3 regions of the Clostridium pabulibutyricum genome follow, and region 2 is predicted to be linked to each of the others. Evidence: riboswitches for the same ligand, from Rfam matches in the RefSeq annotation. Region 2 holds a riboswitch; each other region holds the start of a gene.
The links. A riboswitch is a leader RNA that binds a small molecule or an ion and turns the genes downstream of it on or off. The one in region 2 is predicted to bind S-adenosylmethionine.

Region 1: another riboswitch for S-adenosylmethionine. It lies ahead of AC4CVH_RS09980 (O-acetylhomoserine aminocarboxypropyltransferase/cysteine synthase family protein); the one in region 2 lies ahead of AC4CVH_RS13275 (methionine ABC transporter ATP-binding protein).
Region 3: another riboswitch for S-adenosylmethionine. It lies ahead of metK (methionine adenosyltransferase); the one in region 2 lies ahead of AC4CVH_RS13275 (methionine ABC transporter ATP-binding protein).

The regions. Positions count from the first base shown of each region.
Region 1 covers NZ_JBZAYZ010000008.1:64,730-74,805, reverse strand. The annotation lists gene AC4CVH_RS10000 (HesA/MoeB/ThiF family protein) at 1-150, shown strand, start outside; gene AC4CVH_RS09995 (M67 family metallopeptidase) at 157-570, shown strand; gene AC4CVH_RS09990 (ferredoxin-like domain-containing protein) at 607-2,925, shown strand; gene AC4CVH_RS09985 (O-acetylhomoserine aminocarboxypropyltransferase/cysteine synthase family protein) at 2,969-4,198, shown strand; SAM riboswitch class I at 4,280-4,385, shown strand; gene AC4CVH_RS09980 (O-acetylhomoserine aminocarboxypropyltransferase/cysteine synthase family protein) at 4,460-5,743, shown strand; partial or broken gene AC4CVH_RS09975 (NAD(P)-dependent alcohol dehydrogenase) at 6,243-6,494, shown strand; gene AC4CVH_RS09970 (DeoR/GlpR family DNA-binding transcription regulator) at 6,539-7,321, opposite strand; gene AC4CVH_RS09965 (iron-containing alcohol dehydrogenase) at 7,549-8,703, shown strand; gene AC4CVH_RS09960 (class II fructose-bisphosphate aldolase) at 8,714-9,559, shown strand; gene iolC (5-dehydro-2-deoxygluconokinase) at 9,571-10,076, shown strand, end outside.
Region 2 covers NZ_JBZAYZ010000014.1:5,297-15,372, reverse strand. The annotation lists gene larA (nickel-dependent lactate racemase) at 1-1,188, opposite strand, end outside; gene AC4CVH_RS13300 (L-lactate permease) at 1,293-2,831, opposite strand; gene AC4CVH_RS13295 (FadR/GntR family transcriptional regulator) at 3,455-4,159, opposite strand; gene AC4CVH_RS13290 (ribonuclease H-like domain-containing protein) at 4,181-4,831, opposite strand; gene AC4CVH_RS13285 (HAD-IB family hydrolase) at 4,919-5,644, opposite strand; gene AC4CVH_RS13280 (methionine ABC transporter permease) at 5,761-6,417, opposite strand; gene AC4CVH_RS13275 (methionine ABC transporter ATP-binding protein) at 6,407-7,375, opposite strand; SAM riboswitch class I at 7,447-7,551, opposite strand; gene AC4CVH_RS13270 (FeoA family protein) at 7,718-7,939, shown strand; gene feoB (ferrous iron transport protein B) at 8,046-9,824, shown strand; gene AC4CVH_RS13260 (CBS domain-containing protein) at 10,011-10,076, opposite strand, start outside.
Region 3 covers NZ_JBZAYZ010000009.1:26,945-37,020, forward strand. The annotation lists gene recD2 (SF1B family DNA helicase RecD2) at 1-1,801, opposite strand, end outside; gene metK (methionine adenosyltransferase) at 1,887-3,062, opposite strand; SAM riboswitch class I at 3,132-3,230, opposite strand; tRNA gene AC4CVH_RS10525 (tRNA-Tyr) at 3,274-3,358, opposite strand; tRNA gene AC4CVH_RS10530 (tRNA-Thr) at 3,364-3,439, opposite strand; tRNA gene AC4CVH_RS10535 (tRNA-Val) at 3,479-3,554, opposite strand; tRNA gene AC4CVH_RS10540 (tRNA-Tyr) at 3,563-3,647, opposite strand; tRNA gene AC4CVH_RS10545 (tRNA-Thr) at 3,653-3,728, opposite strand; gene yyaC (spore protease YyaC) at 4,018-4,560, shown strand; gene AC4CVH_RS10555 (rod shape-determining protein) at 4,611-5,636, opposite strand; gene spoIIID (sporulation transcriptional regulator SpoIIID) at 5,734-5,988, opposite strand; gene AC4CVH_RS10565 (peptidoglycan DD-metalloendopeptidase family protein) at 6,098-6,808, opposite strand; gene spoIID (stage II sporulation protein D) at 6,925-7,947, opposite strand; gene murA (UDP-N-acetylglucosamine 1-carboxyvinyltransferase) at 8,027-9,283, opposite strand; gene AC4CVH_RS10580 (hypothetical protein) at 9,343-10,076, opposite strand, start outside.

The sequences.
Region 1 (10,076 bases), on a different contig from region 2:
ACTTATAATGCACTTACAATGAATTTTAGAAAAATAAAAGTATCAAAAAATAAAAAATGCGGAATATGCAGTGAAAATCCTAAAATAAAGAACCTTATAGATTATGAACAGGCGGCTTGTGATTTGAAAAATGGTAATTTAAAAGGGTGATTGATTATGATTTATTTTGATAAAATTGAGTATAGTAAAATTATAAGACAGGCAAAAGAAGAATTCCCAAATGAGTGTTGTGGATATATTGGAGGACACAAAGACGAGAAAGGGGACGTATATATAGACAGGGTATATTCCTTAACCAATATGGATCACAGCAGTGAACATTTTTCAATGGATCCAAAGGAACAGTTTGCTGTTGTGAAGCTTATAAGAAGTGAAGGATTTGTTATGATTGGAAACTATCATTCACATCCATATTCACCTTCAAGGCCGTCAGAGGAAGACAAAAAACTTGCATTTGATCCGGGAATATTATATGGAATACTTTCTCTTCAAAAGAAAGAGCCTGTTTTTAACTTTTTCAAGGTTGACAAGGACAAAAATGTTGAAAAACTTGAATATAAATTTACTTAAAATAAAAATATAAGTTTGTTAAGGAGTGTGATATTTATGATAGATATAAGCCAGGATAATTATGATTCCATAGAATCTATAAAAGAAAAATCCAAACAGTATGCCGAAAAAAGCATAAATCCTGTCAGATTCAAGGCGTTTAGAGTATCCATGGGGTTGTATGAACAGAGAGAAAAAGAGACATATATGCTGAGGACTAGAATACCTGGAGGAGTTATAACATTAAAACAGTTTCAATGTATAAGCGACCTGGCAAAGAAATATGCAAATGGGAAAATAAAATTTACTTCGAGACAGGACATACAATTTCACGGTGTAAGCCTGGATTCAGCTTATCCTTTGATGGATGCACTTGTAAAAGTAGGAATAATAACAAAGGGAACAGGTGGAAACACTGTAAGAAATATCGAATGTTCACCACTTTCGGGAGTATCTATCGATGATGTATTTGATGTAACGCCATATATGAAAGCGGCTACAAACTATCTTATCAAGGATCCTACAACAATGAACATGCCTAGAAAATATAAAATAGCATTTTCAAACAGCCCTGAAGATACCGGTAATGCAGCTATGTCAGACCTTGGCTTTATTGCAAAGATAGTGGATGGGAAAAAGGGATTTGTGCTGTATGGAGCAGGTGGCTTTGGAGGAAATCCAAGAGTATCTATAAAACTTAGAGATTTTATAAATGCAGAGGATATATTGTACTATATACAGGCTATGAAAAATGTATTTGAAGCAGAGGGTGACAGGACTAACAAACACAAGGCACGAATAAGATATATACTTATGAGGCTCGGACAGGAAAAATTCATAGAGTTGTTTGAAAGTGAAGTGGAAAAACTCAAGAAAGAGGGCGGACTTGAAGTAAAAGTAAAGGAAGATGAGTTCATAGTCAACAAAACAGAACGGTTTGTGAAAAACGTGGAAATATCGAAAGAACTTGAAAATATACTTTTCCCTCAGAAACAGCCTGGATTTTATTCAGTTTATGTACATCCGCAAAGCGGGAATCTGGAAGTTTCGAATTTAGATAGTGTACTTGATTTTATAGCACAGCTTGATTATGAAATTTCAATTAGAATTACAAATACACAGGCATTTTTTATACGAGATTTGAAAGAGAAGGATGCTGAGAAACTTATAGATATAATAGGAAAGTTTACCTCGATATATGCAATGGATAATTCAGTAACATGTGTTGGAGCGTCTACCTGTCAGCTTGGACTTTGCCTTTCACAAAATCTTCTTCAGGCAATAAAAGAGAAATTTAAAAATGAAACATCCGAGGTTAGATGCGCACTTCCTAGATTATTTATATCGGGATGTCCTAATTCATGTGCTCAGCATGAAAAAGCAGTTATCGGACTTCATGGAAGGGCAAAGAGAACTGATGATGGCCTTATACCAATGTATCAGATATCTTTTGGTGGAAAACTTGGAGAAAACCCGAGGATGGGAGAAGCTTATGGTGATATTCCTGCTAAAAAAGTTCCAGAATTTTTGCATGAACTTGCATATCTCAAGCTTAATTCAGGATGTGAAAATTTTTATGACTTTATAGAAAAGAATAATTCGGATATAAGAACTCTATTTAAAGAGTACACAGATGTGGATAAATTCAAGGGAGATTCGGGTATATACTTTGATTTTGGTTCCTGCGAGAAATTTTCACTTAAAGGGCGTGGACCGGGAGAATGCAGCACTGGTGTTATGGATGTAATTAATTTGGATCTTTCAAATGCAAAAACAGCTCTCGACAAATATAGAAATACGAAAGACAATAAGGATTTGTATGCGTCGGCACTTGCATCTGCAAGAACACTTCTTGTTCTTAGAGGGGTTGATACAAATAAGGACAGGGAGATATTTGCACAATTTGCAAAGAACTTTGTGAATGCAGGATATGTGAAAAAATCGGTTAAAGATTTATTTGACACTCTAATAGATTTTAAAATTGGGGATATAGACGATATTTCAGATAAAATTGATGAAGTTGAGTACCTTTTCAATAAAGTAAATGACATGTATAAGTCATTGGATGGAAAACTTGAAATAACACTTGCAAAAGAAAATGAAACAGTTTCGAAAGCTGTAAATACTGAAAACAATTCTGAAGCTGAAAATGACACTGAAGTTGTAGATTTCAGAGGAGTAAAGTGTCCCATAAATTTTGTCAAGGTTAAAATTGAACTTTCAAAAATAAGGTCCGGCGAGAAAAAAGGATTTTACATTGATGATGGAGATCCTATAAACAATGTTCCGGAAAGTGTTAAAAAAGAGGGTCATAAGATAGTTTCAATAGACAAAAATTATGATGGATACAATTTACTTGTAATAGAAAAGAAATAGATAGAATCTTTTTATGGGTACCTTTGAGATTTGAGGTGAAATTATGAAATTCGATACTAAACTGATACATGGAAATTTGAATATAGATTATACCGGTTCTACAAATACGCCGGTGTACCTTACGAATGCATATGCGTATACCAGCGCTGAAAAGCTTGAAAATATATTTAATGGAAAGGCTATGGGATATGCGTATACGAGGATGTCAAATCCTACGGTAATGTCCTTTGAAAGAAGAATGGCAAGTCTTGAAAATGGATTTGTTGCAACAGCTGCAGCATCTGGAATGAGTGCAATTTATCTTGTAATAATGAACACAGTTGCTCCAGGAGATGAAATAATTGCATCAAGTGGATTGTATGGAGGAACTTATACGCTTATAAGAAATCTTACTTCGCTGGGCATAAAAGTAAAATTTTTAGATGATATTACAAGAGAGTCACTTCAAGAGGAGATAACTGAAAATACAAAGCTCGTGTTTGCAGAAACCATAGGAAATCCGAAACTTGATATACTCGATATCGAAGGCATTGCTGGAATATGCAGTCTAAATGATATAATTTTTGCAGTGGATTCCACAATAACAACTCCTTATCTTATAAGACCTCTTGAGCATGGAGTGGATATTGTCGTGCATTCTGCCTCCAAGTATATAAATGGAACGTCCAACTCAATAGGTGGAATTATAATAGACGGAGGAAGTAGCAAATATAGAAGTCCAAAGCATAAAGGCTTTGCAGCTTATGCAAAACAGTATGGGAAAATGGCATTTACGGCAAAATTGAAAGACACGATAGGAAGAGATGTAGGACCTGCCATGTCACCTTCTACAGCCTTTCTGAATTTAACCGGAATTGAGACTCTTTCACTTAGGATGGAGAGACACTGTAAAAATGCCCTTGAAATTGCGAGATATCTTGAGAAGCAGGATAAAGTTGATGCGGTAAACTATCCTGGACTTGAAAGTTCGAAGTATCATTGCCTTGCTGAGAAATATTATAAAAAGGGTGCGGGGAGTATACTTACGTTTAGACTTGGCAGTAAGGAAAGGGCATATAAGTTTTTAAACAGTTTAAAACTTATATTGAATCTTACGAATATAGGTGATACTAAAACTATAATAATACATCCGGCATCTACAATATGTGCAAACAACACGGATAAGGAAAGACAGCAGATGGGTGTGTATGATGACTTGGTAAGACTATCTGTGGGTATAGAAGATACGGATGACATAAAAGAAGATATAAAAAATGCACTTTCACAAATATAAAAAAAGTTTGAAATTTATATTGACAATTAAAATTCAAGAATGTATAGTAAACATATATTTAATACAAATTTAATATTGAACTTCTTATCAAGAGAGGCGGAGGGACTGGCCCTATGATGTCCGGCAACCTGAATGAATTTTTATTCGACGGTGCTAATTCCAGCAGGTGAAACCTGAAAGATGAGAAACATTGATAATTCTTACTTCTTACAGTTTCACTGTAGGAAGTTTTTATTTTTTAATTAAAAAGGAGAGATAGGAATGAGCAAAGAGAGAAAATTGTCATTTGAAACATTACAGGTTCATGCAGGACAGGTACCGGATCCTGCAACAGGAGCAAGGGCGGTTCCAATATACCAAACCACATCTTTTGTTTTTAAAGATGCAGACGAGGCAGCTGATTTTTTTCAGCTTAAGAAACCGGGAAATGTTTACGGAAGAATAATGAATCCAACAGAAGATGTATTTGAAAAGAGAGTTGCAGCTCTTGAAGGCGGAAGTGCAGGACTTGCAACAGCATCCGGACTTGCAGCAATACTTTATGCAGTTTTGAATGTTGCGAGTGCAGGAGACAACATAGTTGCAGCAAGCACTTTGTACGGTGGGACATATGAGTTGTTTTCAGTAACACTTAAAAAACTTGGAATTGATGTTGTATTTGTTGATCCCGATGATCCTGAAAACATAAGAAAAGCCATAAATGACAAGACGAAAGCTGTTTATGCAGAAACGATAGGAAATCCAAAGATAAATATTCTTGACATAGAGGCTGTAGCAAATGTAGCACATGACAACAAAATACCTTTTATCATAGACAATACATTTGGAACCCCATATCTTGTAAGACCAATAGAATATGGTGCAGACGTAGTTGTACATTCCGCTACAAAATTCATAGGAGGACATGGAACAACTCTTGGTGGAATAATAGTGGACGGAGGAAAATTCGACTGGGCCGGAAGCGGAAAGTTCCCTGATTTCACAACACCTGATGAAAGTTATAACGGACTTGTATATGCAGATCTTGGTCCTACTGCTTTTGCAACAAAAGCAAGAGTACAGCTGCTTAGAAATACAGGAGCGACCTTAAGTCCACAAAGTGCATTTTATTTCCTTTTAGGACTTGAATCACTTTCGCTTAGAGTTGAAAGACATGTAGAAAATACAAGGAAAATAGTTGAATTTTTAAGCAACCATCCAAAAGTTGCATGGGTAAACTATCCGGAACTTGAAGGAAATCCATACAAAGAGCTTGCAAAGAAGTATTTGCCAAAGGGAGCAGGTTCAATTTTCACCTTTGGTATAAAAGGAGGACTTGAAGCAGGGAAGAAGTTTATAAACAGTCTTGAACTTTTCTCTCTCCTTGCAAATGTGGCAGATGCAAAATCACTTGTAATCCATCCTGCAAGCACAACACATGCAGAACTTAATGAAGAGCAGCAGAGAGCAGCCGGGATAACTCCGGATCTCATAAGACTTTCAATAGGAGTTGAAGGTGCGGACGATCTTATATATGATTTGAATCAGGCGCTTTCTAAAGTTTGATATGACTTTAAAAGAGAATAATTAGATACAGCAGACCTATCCAAATTGGATGGGTCTGATTTTTATAAATATACTTGTAAATGCTATAATGTCTATATATAGATTACTTTTGGAGGAAAAGGGATGATTAATTTAACATGCAAGCGTCAGTTTGTATATAAACATACCCTGGGTCTTGTAGCTGCAGCCGTAAAGTCAATAGAAAATTATCTGGAAACATATCTATGATCAAATAGCAAGACCAGAATATGAAAATACCGATGGTACGGTATATCTAAATAAAAAAAGCTTCACACCGATAAGGGATGGAAAAGATAAAATGCTGGCTGTAGTTATAATGCTTAAAGATATTCAAAAGGTATATAATATGGTAAATAAATATACTGGAATGAGAGCAAGATACAGTTTTTCGGATATACTGGGTTGAAGCAGATGCATGATGAGGCTTAAGAAATATGCAGTTAGCATTTCAGACAGTCACTCTACTGTACTTATAGAGGGTGAAAGTGAAAATCTTGAAATACCAAGAGAAGAATGGGGATGCGGAATGGCCCATAAGACAATAAAAGGTGGATTATGTCCTGGTGGAAGGCTAAGAATGGAGAGATTGATTGATCTTGTAAGACACAATCGTGTTGATTCTGGAAAGCTTGTTACATATGTGTACCATGGTTTTGACCATATAGAGGAAGCACTTCTTCTTATGAAAAATAAGCCAAAGGATTTAATAAAACCAGTAGTTATATTGTAGATTAAATAAAAGAGCTGCCCGAGGCAGCTCTTTTATTTAATGAATCATTTTTGCATGGACATGTATTTGTCACTTGATGATATTATTAAATTAGTGTTGTTCTTTTCAATGAATTCCACGTAATTATCCTGAGGTTTTTTGTCTGTTATGATATAATCTACGTTATCCATGGAACAATATGTCATTAAAGAGGAAATCCCAAATTTTGAGTGATCTACAAGAACGTATACAGTATGACTCTTTTGTACAACAAGTTTTTTTATCTCATATTCCTGCATTGAACTGTTTGTTATGCCATTTTTTATTGATATTCCCGTGGAAGCCATGAAAGCCTTGTTTATGTTATATTTTTTAAGAAGTTCAATGGTATCGGAACCTACAAAAGAATTTGCTTTTCTTATGAGATTTCCACCAGTTGAAATTACATTCAAATTTTCATACTTTACGCATTTATTAATAAAATTAAGGTTGTTGCTTATTACAGTTACATTTTTTTTGACTTTGAGAAAGTCTGCGAGATTCAATGTAGTAGTACCTGAATCTACAAAGATTATATCTCCGTTGGATACTAATTTCGCGGCTTCTTCAGCTATCAAAGATTTCGAATATATATTCTTTATTTGTCTTGTGTCAAAAGGAACAAGGGAACTGGAATTTGCAGATACGCCGCCATATACTTTTCGTATTGTACCCTTTTGAACAAGTTCGTTTATATCACGTCTTATTGTATTTTTGGAAACGTTGAATACAGTAGCTAGTTTGTCAAGCGATACAGTATTGTTGTCCAGTATATATTCCTCTATTTTCTGTATTCTTCTTAGTTTCATGATGACCTCCCAAAGAGATATTATTCTTGTTAATTTATATTATATATAAAAAAATCAAAAAGGTAAACAATTTACTCAAAATATAATCATAAAATACCTTATATCATAAAATTTTATAATTTTAAACAATTTGTATTGACAACCATAAAGTGTAAGTGATAATATCTAATCAAAAGATAATCATAACTTAATCAAAAAATAATCGATATATGAGGAGGGAATAAAACTTGAGCAATTTATTTTTAATGCCGAGGTACATTTTTTCCGGAGAAGGGGCACTTGAGAAAGCTGGAAACAGTGTAAAGCTGCTTGGTGGCAAAGCCCTTATTGTCACCGACGATGTCATGCTAAAGATAGGAAGTGCTCAAAAGATAACATCTTTTTTAGATGCACTTTCCATAAAGTACTCTGTGTATCATGAAGTTAATGGTGAGCCCACAGATCGTATGGTTGAAGGTGGAATTAAAAAGTACAAAGAAGAAAACTGTAATTTTTTAATTGCACTGGGTGGAGGCAGTCCTATTGATACAATGAAAGCCATAGGTGCAATGATAACGAATTCAGGAGAGATTACAGACTATCTCGGAAAAACTATTGAGAACAAAACACCACCTATGGTTGCAATTCCTACCACTGCCGGTACTGGTTCTGAGGCTACACAATTTACAATAATAACAGATACTCGAAGAAATATAAAAATGCTTTTGAAAGGTCCATATCTTATACCGGCTATTGCCATAATAGATCCTGCTTTTACAGCTTCATCTCCTAAAAATGTAACTTCAGCTACAGGGATTGATGCTCTTACTCATGCTATAGAATCATATACTTCAAAACTTGTTCAGCCAATGTCAGAAATATTTTCAATATCAGCAGTAAAAAAAATATTCAAAAATTTATTGAATGCATATAATTCTGGCTCAGATATGAATGCAAGAAGTGAAATGTCAATAGCGGCACTTCAAGCAGGCATAGCGTTTAACAATTCCTCTGTGACTATAGTTCATGGAATGAGCAGACCTATAGGCGCACTTTTTCATGTACCTCACGGGCTTTCAAATGCAATGCTTTTGCCGGACTGTCTTGAATTTATAATGCCTGGTGTTCCTGAAAAATTTTGTGATCTGGCAAAAGAAATTGGAGTCTATAAAGACGGCATGAGTGACATGGAAGGAGGAAAGGCTTTCATATCTGAGGTTAGAGAGCTCTGTAATAATTTAAATGTACAAACTCCTGAACAATTTGGAGTGGATAAGAAAAAGTTTTTTTCTAATTTGGACAAGATGGCGGAGGATGCCCTTGAAAGTGGAAGTCCACAAAATGCTGTAAGGAAGGTTAGTAAGCAAGAGATAATTGACATATATAAAGGTTTATGGAAGTAGGTGAGATGCTATGTCGCTTGTAAGACTAAAGGAATTAATGGAGGAAGCTGAAAAAGGAAAATATGCAGTTGGAGCTTTCAGTGTTGCAAATATGGAAATGGTAATTGGAGCCGTAAAAGCTGCAGAAGAGTTGAAATCTCCAATAATACTCCAAATTGCAGAAAGCAGGCTTAAACATTCGCCTCTTTATCTCATGGGACCTGTAATGCTTGCAGCTGCAAAAAAAGCAAAAGTTCCAATCGGAGTACATCTTGATCATGGGGTTACTTTCAGGTGTATAGATGAGGCATTAAGCCTTGGTTTTACGTCTGTTATGATAGATGGTTCAAGATATGATTTTGATAAAAATGTGGAAATTACAAAGAAAGTTGTTATGAGGGCGAAAAGTTGTGGTGTATGTGTTGAGGGCGAAATCGGCCGTGTAGGTGGAAGTGAGGATGGTTCAGATGATATATCCTGCATGTATGCAGATCCCGATCAGGCTGTGGATTTTTTAAGAAGTACCGGTCTTGATGCCCTTGCGGTTGGGATAGGCAATGCTCATGGTGTATACAAGGGAACTCCGAAGTTGAATTTTGGTGTGCTTGAAAGGATTAGAAAGAAAGAAAAAGCCTATCTTGTACTTCATGGTGGATCAGGGATAAGTGCAGATGACTTTAGAAGGTGCATTTCTCTTGGAATGAGAAAAATAAATATAGCTACCGCCACTTTTATGTCAGTGGCTGCAAAAGTAGGATCAATGATTGGAAAATATGACGATAACGATTATTTTAGACTTCATGAAGCAGAAATAGAGGGAGCCTACCTGAATGTTAAAAAACATATAGAAATTTTTCAAAGCGATAATAAAGCTTAAGGAGGGAGAAAATGCAGTATATTAAATTTGATAATAGCAGAAAATTTGATGTAATACCCTTGGGAAGGGCAACAATAGATTTGAATCCTGTCGATGTAAACAGGACCTTGGGAGAAAGTATGACCTTTAAAAAATATTTGGGAGGTTCACCTGCAAATGTGGCTGTGGGACTTGCCAGACTTGGAAAAAAGGTTGGCTTTATAGGGAAAATATCAGATGACAGGTTTGGAGATTTTATTATTGATTATTTCAATAAAGAGGGTATAGACACTTCACAAATTTATAGAGCAAATAATGGCGAGTCCCTCGGACTTACTTTTACGGAAATACTCAGCCCGACAGAAAGCAGTATATTGATGTATAGAAACAGCATTGCCGATCTAAGCCTTAATGCAGATGAAATAAGCGAGGAGTATATAAAGAATGCAAAAGCTATTTTAATATCCGGTACGGCACTTTCGCAGAGTCCATCCAGAGAAGCTGCATTAAAATCAGTGGAATATGCAAAAAAACACGG
Region 2 (10,076 bases):
TTTAAAAGTACTTGCATGCTGCATATGAATATTCTTTATTAATTCAGGATCACACATGTCGGTTACCATAATTACAGTATGTTTATCCAGTATTCTAGCAAGTATTTGTGATTCCCACTGATCAGCAACAGTCTCACCTCTTGGAACTTTAGCTACATTTTCAAGAAATTCTCCAGGAGTTTTTACATTGACGAGATTGTTGTAAAAGCCTTCTCCGCCATGACCATCGTTACATGCAGCAACCATGATTATTACTCCACCATCTCTGCACGTAGCTTCTGCAGCAGTCATTCCCTTAACCGACTGATATATATTCTGATCAAGTGGATATCCTCCATTAGTTGAAATTGCTATGTCTGCATCAACTTTGTTAACTTTAGACAAATTCATTACAAACTCGCACCCATCTTCATGAGCCAGCTTGCTGTGGCCAGCAAAAGCATTTATTATTTTTTTATCGCTGTCTATAACTACATTTATTATAAATGCAAGTTTTGCCTTTTCAGCAGCATAAAGCATATCTTTGTGAATAGGGTTGTTTTCAAGTATTCCTGTTCTTGAATTAGGACTCGCTATAAACTCGGAACAATGGTTTGCCATAACTGTTTTCGCAGATGCAATACCTGGAAGTACACTTTTTCTTCCACCTGAAAATCCTGCAAAGAAATGTGATTCTATAAAACCCTCTGCAATCAAAAGTTCGGTTTCAACAGCTAATTTATTTATTATAAGTTCTCCACCTGATGGAAGAGTACCTATTTTAACAAGACTTCTTTCATCCCTAGAATCATGTATTATTATTTTTTCATTTTTTACTATCTCTTCACCGAATTTGTTTATAAGTTCCTCTTTCGTACTAGGTCTGTGAAAACCTGTGGCTATAAGTATTTTTATATCAATAACAGGATTTACTTTTCTTATTCTTTTCAAAAGTATCGGCATTATGACTTTGCTTGGTACAGGCCTTGTATGGTCACTGCTTATTATAACCATGTTCTTCTTGCCTTTTACAAGCTCCTCTAGTTTTGGAGAACCTATAGGATTATCCAATGCCTTCTCTACTATTTGCTCCTGGGTAAGATCCGTTTTGTATTCTCCTGCCTTTGATTCAAGTACTCCAGCCAAGTTTTTGTCATCGATTTCAATATCAATCATTTTTTTACTGTAAGGCAATTTTATTTTAGCCACAATTAATCCCTCCATTTATTATATATAAATTTTATAATATATATCCGTTTTTTATACCTGAACAATCTCTTATTTGTAAACTTCCAATTATGCTATTAATAGACTTATATCAATGTTCCTACTAAGCACACAATACCAGAGATAACTACATAAAGTATAAAATACTTAAATACACTTCTTAAGATTTCACTTTCTGAACCAGATTTATTAATTGCAGTTGTACCAATTGCAATACTTTGAGGACATATCATCTTTCCAACACCTGCTCCAAGAACATTTGCTGCTGCCATCCATGATGCAGAAAGTCCAAGGTTTTGAGCTGTTTTTGCCTGCAATCCTCCAAACAAAACGCTGGTTGACGTACCTGATCCTGTAACGAATGCTCCAATAGCTCCAATTAGCGGCGAAATTACCGGATATGCTCTTCCTGTAGCTATAACCAAAAGGCTTGCAATATCTGCAATCATTCCACTGTAACCCATTACTTTTGCTACCGCCATAACTGCACAAATTGTAGCCATTGCTTTCCAGTTTGCTTTTAGAGTATTTCCCAATACATCTAACATGGTTGATACTTTTGCCTTTTGAATAAATCCGCCAATAATTGCAGCAACAAAAATAATGATACCTGGTGTATTAACCCAACTAAAAGTGAGCTTACCACCACCTTGCCCAGCATATACAACAGCAACCGTTTTATATTTTGCAATCAAGTGATTAATTGCCGGAAATAAAGTTGATGTAATTATTAACAATACGAATATTAAAATAAATGGGCTCCATGCTTCTACTGCTTTTCCTAAAGATAAATCCAGTCCTTCTTTTTTATCATCAGTTTTTATGCAATACTCATCTGCAGGTTTTTTATTAAAGATTTTTGCCGCAATAACTATACAGACCATACAGCAAATAGAACCTACTATATTTGGAAGTTCAGCTCCAACTACAGTTGCTGTAACATACCAAGGAAGTACAAATGACACTGCTGCTATTATAGTAATAGGAAGTACTCCTTTTAATGCCTTTATTCCACCACCTACAATACATACCATAATAAATGGGCTAATAGAAGTAAGAATTAATTCAATCATAACTGTATTTGCTGCCAATGTATGTGATGCAATTCCAGTTACTGATGAAAGTGTTACAAGTGGTATTCCAACTGATCCAAATGCAGTTGGTGTACTATTGGCAACTAAACAAGCTACAACTGATGCAATTGGATTCAAACCAACCCCTGCAAGCATAGATGCTGGAATAGCAACTGCCGTACCAAATCCTGCCATACCTTCCATGAAGTTACCAAATCCCCATCCAATAAGTAATACTAAAACTCTTTTGTCGATAGAAACTCTAGCTAACATTTCTCTTATTGAGTCCATAGCACCTGTACGTAAAGTTAAATTATAGGTAAACAAAGCTGCAATAATAACTAAACAAATAGGCCATAGGGCATTTAATAATCCCTCCAATACTGCTGATGCAGTGTAAACAACATTTAATTTCCAAAAACCAACTGCTAAAATTATTGTAATAACAAGTGCAATAAGGCACGCTTTATGGCTTGGCATTTTTAACTTACTCAATGCGATTACAAGCCAAAGAATTGGTAATATAGCTAATAAAAATTTTAAAAATAACATTCTTTTCCCCCCAGACTATATTATATGGTACTATGGTAGTACCACCATTCATTTTCTTAAGTGTACCACAATATTTTAGCGCTTTCTATAATTGTTATTAACTTAACATCGTTTTCATTGGCTTAAATGAAGCATTGTTTAGCTTGTAACAACGTTTACAGCGGGGATTGTCATTTATAAAACTTTTTTCCTATTTTTTAACTTTATAAAAATATGCTGTTTTCTTTGTTAATAAATTAACAAATATATTTTTTTCAAAGAACTATAAATTAATTCAAATTTTTTAAATAATAAAATTAAAAATTTCTTTTTCTTCAACTGGTACTATGGTACTACCAGTTGTTATATATAATATACCATATATTCCTCTATAATTCTACAATAGTTATAAAAATAACGTATTAATTTCTAAATAATTAAGCTATTTTTCAATTGAAATAATTATCATTATAAAAAATATTATCTTTAGAACCAAATTGCGTGTGAATATATGGGTATATTGCTGAGCTTATATGTACATAATTGCTCATTTCTTTGAATTGAACGTAAATGATAAGCATACCCATATGATAATACATAACTTATTTCATATGTCTTTTATATTATTTATGATATATCTTTAACTATTCCTCTGCGTTCCTCTTTATATATTCGTTTGTAAAATCAAGATGTTTTCTCATTTCCATGGATGCTCTTTGAGCGTTTTTATCCCTTATAGCCTGATATATAAGTTCGTGTTGATTTGCAAGTACCATTACATTTCCTTCGTCTACAAGTATTTTCTTTCTAGCATCCTTTAAAAATGAATCCATAAGTGATGACATTGCATTCAGTATATTTATTATTAAAAGGTTACCTGATGCTTTTGCAATCTTGTAGTGAAATTCTTTATCATATTTCACATTTTTATTCTCGTCTCTGCATACCTTAAAAGAATCTGATATTTTCTTCAAATCCTCAAGTTGCTCAGTTGTTATCTTGTCAACAGCAAGTGCTACAGTTTCAGTTTCTATTATCTTTCTTACTTCTAATATCTCATTAGGATTGCTCTCCTGTAACATAAACATTATTGAAATTGGTTCAAGAAGAGTATTCTCAAAATTTTGTTTTATAAAATTACCTTCACCTTGTCTACATTCTATAAGTCCCATAATCTGAAGCGCTCTTATAGCCTCTCTCACAGATGTTCTGCTTACTTCAAGATTTTCAACAAGCTCTCTCTCCGAAGGAAGTCTGTCTCCTTTCTTTAATGTCCCATCAACAATCATATTTTTTATTTGTTCTATAACCTGTTCATAAACTTTTGTACTTTTTATTGGACGAAAAATCATAATAATCTCCTTCTCTTGCTAATCAATTTTTAAGACGTTTTCCCAGTTTATATACATATCAATCAAACTAACTACATCCTGTTCATTATAAAGCAATATCTTGTCTCTTTTTTCGACAGGCATTCTTTTTATATACTTACAATCTCTAACTATCTTGCAGAATGTCTTTGCGAGATTTGAACCGCTTATAACATCACTTGCCCTCACTATTCCAAATTCTTTTTCAAGTGCTTTGAGTCCTATTGACTTATGCATTATTTTCTCATATTCCCTCTGAAGATCAATATGTGAAAAATGTTCTTCGAAATTAAACTTCAAATCATATTTCTTGAACAAATATTTTATCACTGTAAAATCATTGTTTCCTGAAAATGTAACAATATACCTTTTCCCGGCATCATACATTTTTTGAAAATAATCTTCGGATATCTTAAGTATAGCTTTTGCATCGTTTTTGTTTTCTATCATATATTGAGTTACTTTTATAACCTCATTATCCCAATCATAAAGGCAACATCCAAATACACCTATGCATATAGGTTTTTTATATATATAATGTTCAAGATCAAAAAACAAAGCATCTTTTAAGATAAATTTATTTCTGTCAATCTTCAAGGCCTTTTTACTTTCAGGCCTCTTAACCTGTATTTCATTACACCTTTCTATCACCTTACCACTCTTTTCTAAGTCTCTTACATGCATCACATATTATTATATCATTTTAGATATATAGTTAACATAATCATTTCAATTTTTTCATAGGATTTTTATACATGAAGGATCCAAATTATAAATCATATCCTTTCTCTCTACTACTATGCGTATCTTATGCATTAAAGCGCTATTTGAAATCGCCTCTTTTATAAGTTCTCTTGTAGGGTTTACACAAGTTGGATTTCCAACGAGCTTTAGCATGTCAAAATCCCCTGCAGTATCTCCATAACTATAGCTTTTTTCAAGATCTATATTATATTTTCTAACAAAATTTTCTATTGCAATCTTCTTGCTGGCGCTATCCCACATAGGCACTACTTCCCCTGTGTATACATTATTATCATCAATTATATATCTAGCTCCTACATAATCATCAAATCCATATTTCTTTGACATTTCCCTAACAAGTTCTATGGGACTGCCGGATATCGTTATTACCTTGTGTCCATTCTTTTTATGCCATTTTATTCTGTCCCTAGTATAAGTATATACCCTGTCACCTTTCTGTGCTATTACTCGTCTTGCTATAAATTCCACCTGCGACTTGTAAAGGCCCTTTATTGCTTCTATATAAATATCTGCCATCTTGAGCAGGTAATTATCATAATTTCCCTGTCTCTTATCCCATCTTTCATACTCCGGTTTTACTTCCTTGTACCATCTATCAGGAGGAATTATTTCATATTTCACCAACTTTTTAAATACTTCAGTCATAAGTCCCTCTCTATATAAAGTTCCATCTATATCAAAAAATGCTGCTATACTCATATGATGCCTCCTTACACAATATTATAATTTTACTTCAAAAGTTATTTATACCTATTCTAGCATAAATAACAACCCCAAGCAGTAAAATTAACATACTCCACTTGAGGCGATCTAAATTATCTATTAAGTTTTTTATATATAAAATTTCCAATACTCTGTATCAATTGAACAAGTACTATAAGTATGACTACCGTATATACCATGACATTGGTTTCAAACCTATAATATCCATACTTTAAAGCAACATCACCGAGTCCCCCTGCTCCAACCGTACCTGCCATGGCAGAACATCCTACAACAACTATGGTAGTAAGTGTTATTCCAAGTACTATCGAAGGAAGCGCCTCCTTGAACATTACTTTGAATATTATCTGAACATTGCTTGCGCCAAAAGACTTTGCAGCTTCTATTATGCCCGGATCTATTTCTTTAAGCGACGACTCAATTACTCTTGCTGCAAAAGGTGCTGAGGCTATTGTAATTGGTACTATAGCTGCAGTTGTTCCTATAGCTTTTCCTACAATAAGTCTTGTAAACGGAAAAATTGCTATCATAAGTATTATAAATGGAAAAGACCTTAATAAATTCACTATCACATCCAGTATTTGATATACAACCTTATTCGGTTTCAATCCATGTTCTTCCGTCACTATTAAAAATACCGCCGGAATACATCCTATAATAACAGCAAGAAAAGTTGATACTAAAACCATATAGAGAGTTTGTCCTATGGCTGGAGCAAGAACTTCCTGAAATATTTCACTAAATTGCATTATTTTCTACCTCCCATGCTACATTTTTTGATGAAAGATAATTACATATGACTTCTTTATCCTCATCATTTATGTTTATTACAAGACTTCCGAGTACATCGTCCCTGAACTTTTCAAGTTTCCCCCACACTATTGAAAATTTTATATTCAAATCTATTGCCATTGAACTTATAAGATTTCCCTGACTTATTTCCTTCGGAAAATATATTCTCAGGTTCAAACCTTCCCCCGGCAGCATATTGTCTGATCCAAGCAACTTTTTTAAATTTTTTTCAGGTTTTAAAAATATATCTTCTACATCGCCGAACTGTTTTATTTCTCCTTCATCTATAATTGCCACCTTGTTGCATATTTCCTTGATAACTTCCATTTGATGGGTAACAACAACTATTGTTATGTTCAATTTTTTATTTATATGTTTTAAAAGATCAAGTATTGACTTTGTAGTATTTGGGTCAAGTGCAGACGTAGCTTCGTCACACAAAAGTATATTCGGACTCAAGGCAAGAGCCCTTGCAATTGCAACTCTCTGTTTCTGTCCGCCACTTAATCTCCTTGGCATACTTTCTGCCTTGTCTTGTAGTCCAACTATATCAAGAAGCTCAGATACCCTTTCTTTTACCTTGTCCTTGCTCAATTTCCATACTTCAAGAGGAAGAGCTACATTATCAAATACATTTTTTCTGTTCAATAAATTAAAATTTTGAAATATCATTCCTAAATTCTTTCTAAAAGCTCTTATCTCTCTATTATCAAGTTCTTTTACTTCTTTATCCATTATCTTTATGCTGCCGGTGTCGTAAGTTTCAAGCCCGTTTAGGCACCTCAAAAGCGTTGATTTTCCAGCGCCACTATGTCCAACAATTCCAAAAATATCGCCTTTTTCTATATGCAGACTTACATCTTTAAGCACATATTTATTTCCAAATTTTTTTCCTACATTATTAATATCTATCAAAACTTACTTTCCTCCAATACTTAGTGTAAAAAACAAAAATCTGAGGAAAACCTCAGATAATCAGCAAAATAATCTTATCTCTCAGCCTCCGCTGCAGGAATTAGCACCATTATACGGTAAGTGCACTGGTTGCCGGGTTTCAAAGGGCCTGATCCCTCCACCTCTCTAAATAAGTTCAAGTTGTATTAAATTCACGGAATTTATTATATCAATTAGTAATTATTATGTCAATAGATGTCTCTTTGCTTTACAGATTGACACCTTAAATAAAAAATGCTACTATATAGGATAGATAAATTGATAATGGATTTCAATGTAAATTGATAAGAGGAGTTGGCAATTATGAGCATTTGTGATTTGAAGCCAGGTCAGAAGGCTTTTATAACGGATATAAAAGGTGATGAAAAACTCGTCAAAAGACTTTTTGCTCTTGGCTGTATTGAAGGAACAGAGATAACACTTAAAACTTTTGCCCCCCTTGGAGATCCACTTATCATAGACTTAAGAGGATTTAGTTTGGCCATACGGAAAAACGATGCAAAAAATATTCTTGTTCAATGCTAGTTCCAAGTGAACAAATAAATTCTTATATTTTATTTTGCCATAATTATGCTATAAGTATGGTATTTTTTAATGCAATTAAATCAAAGTAAATGTTTGGAGGAACTAAATGATTACAGCAGCTTTACTAGGCAATCCTAATGTAGGAAAAACATCTCTTTTCAACAACCTAACTGGATCTGACCAATATGTTGGTAATTGGCCTGGAGTAACAGTTGAAAAAAAAGAAGGATATTTTAACCAGATGAAAATTGTGGATCTCCCTGGAATATATGCCATGGACACATATTCAAATGAAGAAAAAGTCTCAAGGGATTTTCTTCAAAACAATAATGCCGATGTAATAATAAATATAGTTGATGCCTCAAACCTCAACAGGAATTTATACCTTACAACCCAGTTAAAACATTTTAATAAACCTATAATACTTGTTTTTAATATGATGGACATAGCATCTCAAAACGGTATACAAATAAATTTTGAAAAGATAGAAAAAGAACTTGGTGTTATAGCTATTCCAATAGTCGCTGCAAAAGGCAAAGGCGTGGACAACCTTATTGAGATACTGGAAAGCAGTCAATTTTTACATATCCCCCCTGATAAAAACAGTTTTAATTTTGAAGACGAAAAGGAGGCTTATTCCTTCATAAATAATATACTTGCCAAATGCGTAGTCGAAACCAAAAACATTTCTATATCATATACTGAAAAAATAGATAAAATAGTTTTGAACAAATTTGCAGCCTATCCTGTATTTTTATTTGCATTATTTTTAATATTCAAGTTTACTTTCAACTGGGTAGGACAGCCTGTTGCAGATATATTCAGCAACTATTTGTCAAATTCCATAACTCCGTACCTCAAAGAACTTCTTTCATCTGCAAGCCCATGGTTCACCTCCCTTCTAGTAGATGGTATAATTTCAGGTGTAGGATCAATCCTTGTTTTTTTTCCTATAATCTTCTGTCTTTTTCTAGGAATATCATTTCTTGAAGACAGCGGCTATATGGCAAGAGGCGCTCTTATAATGGACAAACTTATGAGAAAAATGGGACTCTCCGGAAAAGCCTTTATACCGCTTATTGTAGGCTTTGGATGTTCAGTCCCGGGAATAATGTCTTCAAGAACTCTTGAAAGCGAAAAGGATAGAAAATTAACAGCCCTTTTGATACCGCTCATGTCCTGTAATGCACGTTTGCCAATATATGCACTGTTTGCATCCGCTTTTTTCAAAGGCAAGGAAACCGAGGTGGTTTTTTCATTATATATACTTGGAATAATCCTGGCATTTGTAATAGGCCTTTTATTTAAAAATACAATATTCAAGAAGGATGAAGAACCTTTTTTAATAGAACTTCCCAAGTACAATGTCCCTAATTTAAAAAATCTAATCACACACACATGGGAGAAAGCCAAAGGTTTTTTGAGAAAAGCAGGTACTATAATATTCTCTATGTCAGTTTTAATATGGTTTTTGTCAAACTTCAATTTTAGTGGTATGGTACCTATGAATCAAAGCATACTATCTTATATAGGCAAATTTATAAGTCCAATATTTTCTCCCATGGGATACGGCTCATGGCAGAATTCAGTATCTCTTATAGCTGGACTTATGGCAAAAGAAATAGTAATCGGTACTATGGGTATCATATATGGAAGCAATCTTGGATCAATTTTACCCCACTACTTCAGCGCTGTTTCTGCTTATTCTTTTCTTGTATTTGTTCTGTTATATACTCCCTGTATATCCGCAACATCTACAATGAGAAAAGAATATGGAAACAAAATGGCTGTATTTTCAGTTATATATCAGTTCCTGCTTGCCTGGATAGTATCTTTTATAGTATTCAAGGCCGGCTCTGCAATATTTTATGGAGGAATTCAATGATTGTAGAAATCATTATAACTTTAATTATTGTTTTACTTGCGTCATATATACTCTTTTGTACTGTCAGAAAAAAGCTTAAAGGCAATGACTGTTGCTGCACAAACTGCAATAAACAATACAAATGCCACAGCAATAAAAAAAAAGAAGGATAAAAAATAAACCCCACCATACGGTGGAGTTTATTTTTTATCCTTCTTTTTTTATAAAATAGTCAAGTATATCTTCAATTGATACCATTCCCTGTACAATTCC
Region 3 (10,076 bases), on a different contig from region 2:
AATAATTGTTTCTGATTTGCATCACTTTGTCACCTGCACGGAACATGACATCTCTAAGCTTTCTCTGATTTTTTCCCTCTTTTTCAGGATTTAATGTTTCCTGAAGCTTCTTGTTTAAATTGAACACTCCAAGAAGTCCTTTCCTCATGGGGGATACTATCTGAATATCTTTTAATTTATTCCAGGACTTGTTAAACTTTGGAAGCCTTTTGTCAACAAGTTGAATTAGAATATTCAGAACTTCATTCTGATCCATCCTTTTTATAAAGTAAAAATCTTTATCCTTTACATTGATAAAAGGCATTTCTCCAGAATTAATCCTATGTGCATTGACTATAATCATACTTTCTTTGGACTGTCTGAATATTTCTTTGAGCCTTATAACCTTTATACAACCGCTGGAGATAAAATCTCGAAGCACATTACCAGGACCAACAGAGGGAAGCTGATATGCATCTCCAACTATTATAACCCTTGTTCCAGGTGAAATGGCCTTTAAAAGACTATCCATAAGCATTATATCTATCATGGAAGCTTCATCTATTATAACAACATCACATTCAAGAGGCACCCCATCTCCCTTTGAAAAAAATGCTTCCTCATCGCTTCCCGAAACTCCCATTTCAAGAAGTCTATGTATTGTCTTTGCTTCTTTCCCTGTAGATTCGGACATTCTCTTTGCCGCCCTTCCGGTTGGAGCAGCCATCATAACCTTGAACCCAAGCTTTTCAAATATTCCAGTTATACAGTTTATTATAGTAGTCTTTCCGGTTCCAGGTCCCCCTGTTATTATCTCAACTCCATTTTCAAAGGCACCTTTTATGGCCTCTATCTGAGAAGCCGCAAATTCTATATTGCTGGCTTTTTCAAAATCACAAACTTCCTTTTCAATGTCAATTTCAATTTTATCATATTTGCTGAATTCAAGATAAAGTATTTTTTTTGTAACACTCAACTCACAATAATAGTACACAGGAAGAAAAACACATATTTTCTCCCCTGACTTTTCAAGTTTTAGCTTTCCTTTAAGCGAACTGTCATATATATTTTGTTCAACATCTTCTTTGTTCGTACCCATAAGGCTTTCAGCCTCAGACACAAGCTTTTCCAGCGGCATATACGTATTTCCGAAATTGCAAAACTTGTTTACCAAATATCTCAGTCCACTTTGAATTCTAAAAGGTGAATTTGCTTCTATACCGAGGCTTCTGGCTATCCTGTCTGCAATTTTAAAGCCTATCCCTGCTATCTCATCTGTTAAAACATATGGATTTTTCTTTACTGCATCAATAGATGACGCTCCAAATTTTTTATGTATTTTTACGCATTGATTTGCACTTATACCATATGTCTGAAGGAAAATCATTATATTTCTTACTTCACTTTGTTTTGAATAGGAATCACATATAAGATTTATCTTTTTCTGTCCTATCCCCTCTATTTCTCTAAGCCTGTCAATGTGATTATCCATTATATAAAGTGTCTCTTTGCCGAACTTTTCAACTATCTTTCTCGCAGTAACCGGACCTATTCCTGATATCGCCCCTGATGAAAGATATCTTTCAATGCCGACTGTAGTATCAGGTACAACTTCCTCGGAATATTTTATCTTGAACTGCTGGCCAAAATTAGGATGCAGAACCCACTCACCAGTAAGTTTCAAATTCTGTCCCTCCATAATAAACGGGAGGTTTCCCACTACTGTTACAATACCACTTTTATTTTTCAATTTGGCAACCACATATCCATTTTCATCATTATGAAATACTACATCATCTATAATTCCCTGTATTTCTTCCATAAAGCTCCCCTATTTCTCAAAATACTATTAATATATTTCATTATAACATATCAAAAGCACGTCCCTTAAAGGTACGTGCTTTTATTTACAAATATTTCTTTATATCATCTACTTTGTTCAATTGTTCCCAAGGTACATCCAAATCCGTTCTTCCAAAATGTCCATATGCCGCAACTTGTCTATATATAGGTCTTTTTAAATCAAGTTCTCTAATGATTGCACCCGGTCTTAAATCAAAGGTTTTATTTATTATATCAACAACCTTGTCATCCGATATTTTCCCCGTTCCAAATGTATCTACCGTTATAGACACAGGTTTTGCAACTCCTATGGCATAAGCAAGCTGTATCTCGAGTTTATCAGAAACACCTGCTGCAACAAGATTTTTTGCCACCCATCTTGCAGCATATGCTGCCGATCTGTCAACTTTGGTTGGATCTTTTCCGGAAAATGCTCCTCCGCCGTGTCTTCCATATCCACCATAAGTATCTACTATTATCTTTCTTCCGGTAAGTCCCGAATCACCTTGAGGACCTCCTACGACAAATCTTCCTGTAGGATTTATAAAATATTTAGTATTCTCATCAAGAAACTTTGCAGGTATTATAGGTTTTATAACTTTTTCTATTATATCCTCTCTTATCTGCTCCTGAGTTACATGTGGATCATGCTGTGATGAAACTACAACCGTGTCTATTCTCACAGGCTTGTCATCTTCGTATTCTACAGTAACCTGAGTCTTTCCATCAGGCCTCAAATATGAAAGTGTACCGTCTTTTCTTACATCAGCCAACTTTTTTGAAAGTTTATGAGCCATATTTATTGGAAGAGGCATATATTCCGGAGTTTCGTTTGTAGCAAATCCAAACATCATTCCCTGATCTCCGGCACCTACTGCATCTACTTTGTCCATTTCTCCTGATTTAGCCTCAAAAGCTTCATTTACTCCCATTGCTATATCCGAAGACTGCTCATCTATTGAAGATATTACAGAACAAGTATCACAATCAAAACCGTATTTAGCTCTAGTATAACCTATTTCTTTTACAGTTTTTCTGACTATCTTTGGAATGTCAACATAGCACTTAGTTGATATTTCTCCCATAATCATAATCATCCCTGTAGTAGTCACTGTTTCACAAGCTACTCTTCCATCAGGATCTTGTGCCAGTATGGAATCAAGTATTGCGTCTGATATCTGATCGCACATTTTATCTGGATGTCCTTCTGTAACCGACTCAGAAGTGAATAACTTTCTCATATAATTTTACCTCCATCTGTATAAAATAAAAAACCTCTTCATAAGAAGAGGTCAATAAACATATCAACTCTCTTATCTCGCAGAAAAACTGCAGGAATTGGCACCTTAGTAAAATTACTGGTTGCCGGGTTTCATAGGGCCCTTTCCCTCCACCTCTCTCGATAAGAGTTTTAAATTGTAAAATAAAAAACACCAACTAGTGTTTTTTATATGGTGGAGGAAGATGGATTCGAACCATCGAAGTCGATGACAACAGATTTACAGTCTGCCCCCTTTAGCCACTCGGGAATTCCTCCAAATTTGGTGCTGGCAGTAGGCATCGAACCCACGACCTACTGATTACAAGTCAGTTGCTCTACCATCTGAGCTATGCCAGCTTATTCACTTGTTACATTAAAACCAAAATCCATAATTAATGGTGGGCACAACAGGGCTCGAACCTGTGACCCTCTGCTTGTAAGGCAGATGCTCTCCCAGCTGAGCTATGCGCCCATAATACTTGGTGGAGGAAGATGGATTCGAACCATCGAAGTCGATGACAACAGATTTACAGTCTGCCCCCTTTAGCCACTCGGGAATTCCTCCAAATTTGGTGCTGGCAGTAGGCATCGAACCCACGACCTACTGATTACAAGTCAGTTGCTCTACCATCTGAGCTATGCCAGCCTATTCACTACTTTAAATCAACTGCCGTACAAAGCAGCAAATACATTAACGTATGTTAGTATAACGTGTAGTTGGCTTTTTTTCAAATTCTATTTTTTCTTATATTTTGATAAACATCCTTTATTTACTCTGTATTACTTGTTTTTTCTCACAAAATCATACCTTTGCAAGTGTCATTTTTTTTGTAGTATTCTAATTTGAATCAAGCAATCATATAGATTATATATGACTTTTTAAAAACACGGATCATACATGAAAAAATAAAAAGCTTAATCAAAGAGGTGACATTGTGAACAAAATAAAAGCAAAGTATACAAATCCATTGGTATATCACAAACTAGGGAATTTTTTAAAAGATTATATAAGTAAAAATACAATCCTAGTGTGTATCGGTACAGACAGATACATAGGTGACTGCCTTGGACCTATGGTAGGTACATTACTTACATATAAACATTTTCCTCTTCCTGTCTACGGTACAATACAAGAACCTATACATGCCCTGAATATCAATAGAAAACTTGATGAAATCAAATTGAAACACAAAAACTGTAACATTCTTGGGATAGATGCCTGCCTTGGTGATACTGAAAGTATAGGAGAAATCCAAATAAGGGATTTTCCTGTCCATCCTGGAAAAGGTGTTGGAAAATCACTTCCAAATGTCGGAGAGGCTTCCATAATAGGTATCGTGGATTCAAATGCAAATAGGAATTTGTTCAGCAGTTCCAACAACATACGTCTAAATCTTATTTTATCCATGTCAAAGGTAATCCTTGACTCATTGACACATGCATATAACCTATATGAAAACTCAGATAAAATATATTAGTTAAAAAATCTAACTTATTAGAAAATTTACTAATAAATTAGATTCTTAATTTAATCAATAATAGTTATATCATCTCCAGTAAACGTAATCTCCATTTTATCAAGATATTCAAGTACTTTTCCTGTTCCAAGAGCTACACATGATACTGCATCTTCTGCAACATACACAGGCACATTTGTAGTGTTGTGTATAAGATCATTCAATCCATTCAGCAAAGCTCCTCCTCCAGTCATTATAATGCCTTTATCTGCTATATCAGCAGCAAGTTCAGGAGGAGTTTTTTCAAGTACTGCATGAGTAGTATCGGCTATTGCATTTATAGTATCTTTAAGTGCCTCTCTCATCTCATCCGAGGTCACTCTTATATTTTTAGGAAGTCCAGTGACGAGATCTCTACCTCTTATTTCCATTCCATCATCACTTCCGTCAAATGCCGATCCTATATTTATCTTCAACTCTTCCGCAGTTCTTTCACCTATCATAAGTTTTCGCTGTTTTCTTATGAATTTCATTATTGCTTCATCAAACTTGTCTCCTGCAACTTTGATTGATGATCTAACTACAATTCCTCCGAGAGAAATAACTGCTACATCTGTTGTTCCACCACCTATATCAATTACCATATTCCCTTCCGGTTTGGTTATATCTATTCCTGCACCTATGGCGGCAGCAAGCGGCTCTTCTATTAAAAATACCTTTTTTGCCCCTGCATTTTGTGCTGCATCGATTACGGCTCTTTTTTCAACTTCAGTAGCTTCGCATGGTACACAAACCACTACCCTTGGAGTAGTTCTTTTTTTACCACAAGCCTTTTCTATAAAATATTTAAGCATTTTTTCAGTTACATCATAATCGGATATTACACCATCCCTAAGCGGACGTATTGCTACAATATTTCCTGGAGTTCTTCCAATCATCTGCCATGCTTCTTCTCCCACAGCAAGTACCTTATTCTGATTCTTGTCTATCGCTACTACGGATGGTTCTTTCAATACTACACCTTTCCCCTTAATATAAACAAGGACTGTGGCAGTACCCAAATCAATTCCCATATCAGTTCCTATACTAAAAAACATTCCTTTTTCACTCCTACTATTCATTTCGTTGTGTTTGTACTGTGATTTTTATATCTATATTAATTGCATTATAATTATAATTATAATAGGAATGTTTTTAACCTTCAATAGCTTTATATTTCATTTTAGTTGCATTTCCACCTCTAATGTGCCTCTCAGCCTTATTATAATCCAATATCATCTTTGCCTGTTTGGCAATTTGAGGATTTATTTTTGGAAGTCTTTCTGTCATGTCTTTATGTATGGTGCTTTTGCTGACTCCAAAAACCTTTGCCGTTTTTCTTATTGTGGCCTTGGAACCTATTATATATTTGGCCACATCCAAAACCCTTTCTTCAATATAGTCCTTCAACTGTCATCACTCCTTTACTAAGATTACAGTTATAATCCTTGATGTTAAATTTAATTTATATTTATTTGAATATATTTACAATTTTATATTATATTATCAAATATTAGTTTTAATACTTGATGTATCTTGCTGGATCTACAAATTCATTTCCTTTCAGAACTCCAAAATGAAGATGATCACCATATTTTTCATAAGCGGATCTCAATGTTGTATTTCCAACAGTTCCTATTACCTGACCTTTTGCAATACTTTGCCCTGCAGAAACTTTCAAATTTGAATCCAGATTTGAGTAAACTGTCTTGAGCCCGTTCTGGTGGTTTATTATAACTTCCACACCATCCTGGGTGCTTTTGTTAACTTCTTCCACTGTTCCACTCATTGCCGAGAAAACCGGAGTTCCTATCTTTGCCTGTATATCATATCCAAGATTTGGTCTATAACTTCCTGTTGAATCCCAATACACCGGATCCTTGGAATAGCCCCTTGCTATGTTTCCCGCTACAGGCTTCTGAAAATCAGTACTCACGGAAGCTGATACCTTCTCAGAAGGCTCCTGTTTTTTCATGTTGGAATTTGTCTCTTTCTTAGTACTATTATTTTTCTTTACTTGAAGGGCATTATCATGTTTACTTTCCACTTTTGCAGTTTCCCTGTTCTTATTCTGTTGTGAAACAGACACTTTATTTGCATTCTGATTTCTATCATTTCTAACAGTCAAAATCGCAGCGGTTGCTGCAACACACAGACAAATAAACAGAATTACATAAAAACCCTCCTTCTTTAAAAAATCAAATGACTTCTTCATAAAATTTTTATTCATATCAACACCTCCTTTTTGTAGTTTGTCCAGTGAATTACAAAAAATACATATTTTATAAATTTTTTTGTAAAAAAAAACAGCGCCAAGGCTGTGTTGAAAAAAATTCTAAATTATATTTACTTTTTTGCTACGTCGCTGAGGCTCTCAACCTTAACTCCCGTATAATAATGACATAATATATACTTATAGTCTTTTCCCTGCTTTCCCAAGGCATCTGCACCCCACTGACTCATGCCAACATCATGTCCATATCCCAAACATTCAATAACCACATTTTCTCCCTTGAACCCTATATTAAAATTGGACGAATTAAGCTCCATAAGACTCCTGAACCGTATTCCTGATATAGTAATTCCACCGAGTTTTATCTCTTTTACAGAGCCTCCCTCATTCCTGCTTTTTATAGACACCAAATCTTCAAGATTACTGTTTGATAAATTTGCACCCTTATAACTTGAATTTACTTTTTGTATGAACTGATCTTTATCAATATACTTATATGTTTTATACTTCTTCGACTTTTCATCTCCAAAACTTTTAACACTCTTGAGATACTTTACATCTCTGTTGAAAACAGAAAGTGAACTTTCTGTCCTGCCCGAACTTACAGCAAAATAGTACGGTTCCATGACTAGCTTTCCATTATAGGCAAGTACTTGCCCCTTAGTCGAGTCAACTGCATCTTTTATCTTATCCCAGTACATCTTTCTCTTACTTTCAGGCCATTTTTCAAATCTTTCGCTTTTTGGCATAAATACCTGACATTTCGCAGTATCACACACATCTGCACCTGTATTGCCATTATATTTTCTACCTCCATACACTTCCATATGTGCAGCAGCAAAAGTCCTTGCCGCAACTGCTTGAGCCTTTAAAGCCTCGTCTGAAAATTCCGCCGGCATTTCTCCCGATACCACTCCAGTTACATAATCTTCAAGATTCATATCTTCTGTTTTCCCCTTTTTAGTTATATATACTGATATCTTTTGATTATAACTATTTCTAACTGTTTTATTATCCGATTTTCCAATGTTTCCACCTGGACCGACTATAAAAAAAGATAAAGCTATAACAAATGTTGAACACATGATAATCAGTAAAATAGTGTTTTTTAATATTGATAAACTATTTCTCTTCATTTGACTCCTCTCCAAGCATATATATACCTTATAATAATTTCTATGAGAGCAATCAAAATAATATTACTACTACATAAACTCAGCTTATTCTTTCAATATCCGCACCCAGTGCTTTCAGTTTTTTTTCTATATTGACATATCCTCTATCCACATGGTATATGTCGGATATCTCGGTTTCTCCCTCTGCTGAAAGTCCACAGAGTATCAATGCTGCCCCAGCCCTTAAATCTGTAGCCCTCACTTCAGCTCCTGTAAGTCTTGGAACGCCTTCTATAACCGCACTTCTTCCGTTTATCTTTATATTAGCTCCCATTCTTTTCATTTCTGCAACATGCATAAACCTGTTTTCAAAAATAGTTTCCGTTATTATGCTTGTGCCTTGAATCGTACATAAAAGTCCTGTTATCTGGGACTGCATATCCGTTGGAAACCCTGGATACGGCATTGTTTTTACGTCTATAGGGTTCATTCTTCTATCCCCATCAACAACTATTCCGTTTCCTTCCTGATATATATATATACCGGTTTCAGTGAGTTTTGCAATTATGGGCTTTAAATATTCAATGTTTGCACCATTTATTTTAAGCTTGCTCCTCGTAATTGCCGCTGCAATCATAAATGTGCCACACTCTATTCTGTCACTTATAGGTTTATGGGTAGTTCCTTTTAAATCTTTTACTCCTATTATTCGTATGGTATCGGTACCCGCCCCTATTATATTTGCTCCCATATTATTTAAAAATCTGCCGAGATCTCCTATCTCAGGTTCCTCTGCAGCATTTTCTATTACAGTTTCTCCTTCAGCCATAACGGCCGCCATCATTATATTTTCCGTGGCGCCGACAGATGGAAAATCAAGATATATATTATTGCCCCTAAGTCTCTCAGTTCTGGCCTCTACATATCCATGGCCAACATTTATCTCTGCTCCAAGGGCGCTCAATCCTTTTAAGTGAAGGTCTATTGGCCGTGTTCCAATATTACAGCCACCTGGAAGTGAAAGCTTAAAATGCCCAAACCTTGACAACATAGGACCCATTATGAGAAATGAAGCCCTCATCTTTTTTACAAGACTGCTGTCAGGCATTGAATCTTCAATATTTGCAGTATTTATTATTATCTTATCCAGGCTTCTGTCTATATCTATTTCAGCGCCAATACTTTTCAGGATATCACTTATAACAAATACATCTTCAAGCATTGGAACATCGTCTATTATACATTTATCCCCACTCAATATGCATCCGGCTATAATAGGTAAAACAGAATTTTTGGCTGAACTTATATTAACTTCCCCGTGAAGTTTATTTCCACCTCTAACTACTATCTTACTCATGAATTGTCCTCCATTCTATAATTTTTATTATGTTTTTTATACAATTCTCAAACAAGTCTTTAGTAAGTTTCCATTATTTCAGGTGTTCCCATTACTACATAAATGCCCGTAGAATATTTAACAACTGCAAAATTAAAGTCAATATCTTCTCCACCGCTCTTAATACTTTCATATCTCCCTGTATATGCAGTAGATGTATATCCATTTTCCAGGGCATCTGTATTTATATAGGCAGTTCCAATCTTTCTCAGAGTGCCGGCACATTTATCATAGGTTTTCTTAATATCCTTGTCTTCTGTTTTTACCTTTACATATTGAAAATATCTAATATCATTTGAAAAGTCTTTCATCCTGGAATGTACATAGGAATTAAATTGTCTAAGCAAATATTTTTTATCGTGCTTTATTATATCTACTTTCACAATATTATGGTCATCGTACTTTATGCTTTCTATATAACCATCCATAGAATTTCCATGAAATTTTATAGAATAACTTTCGTCATTCAAAGAAGTCTGTTTTTCAAGTTTATTATTAACATTGAATTTATTGAATATATGATTTGCTATTTCTTGTCTTGAGTCGAAGGTATCAAATTGCACCGTAACTCCATATTCTACTGTTTTACCAGAACATGAAGCAATAATACTACTAAATACATCCATATTTTTTCCTTGATATGATTTTTTATTCTTAAAAAGTATATTTTGGAAATGATTTTCTTCCTGAGTATCAATTTTGCATGCAAAAGCTTTAAATGATATACATGTGATAACTATAATAAAAGATATAA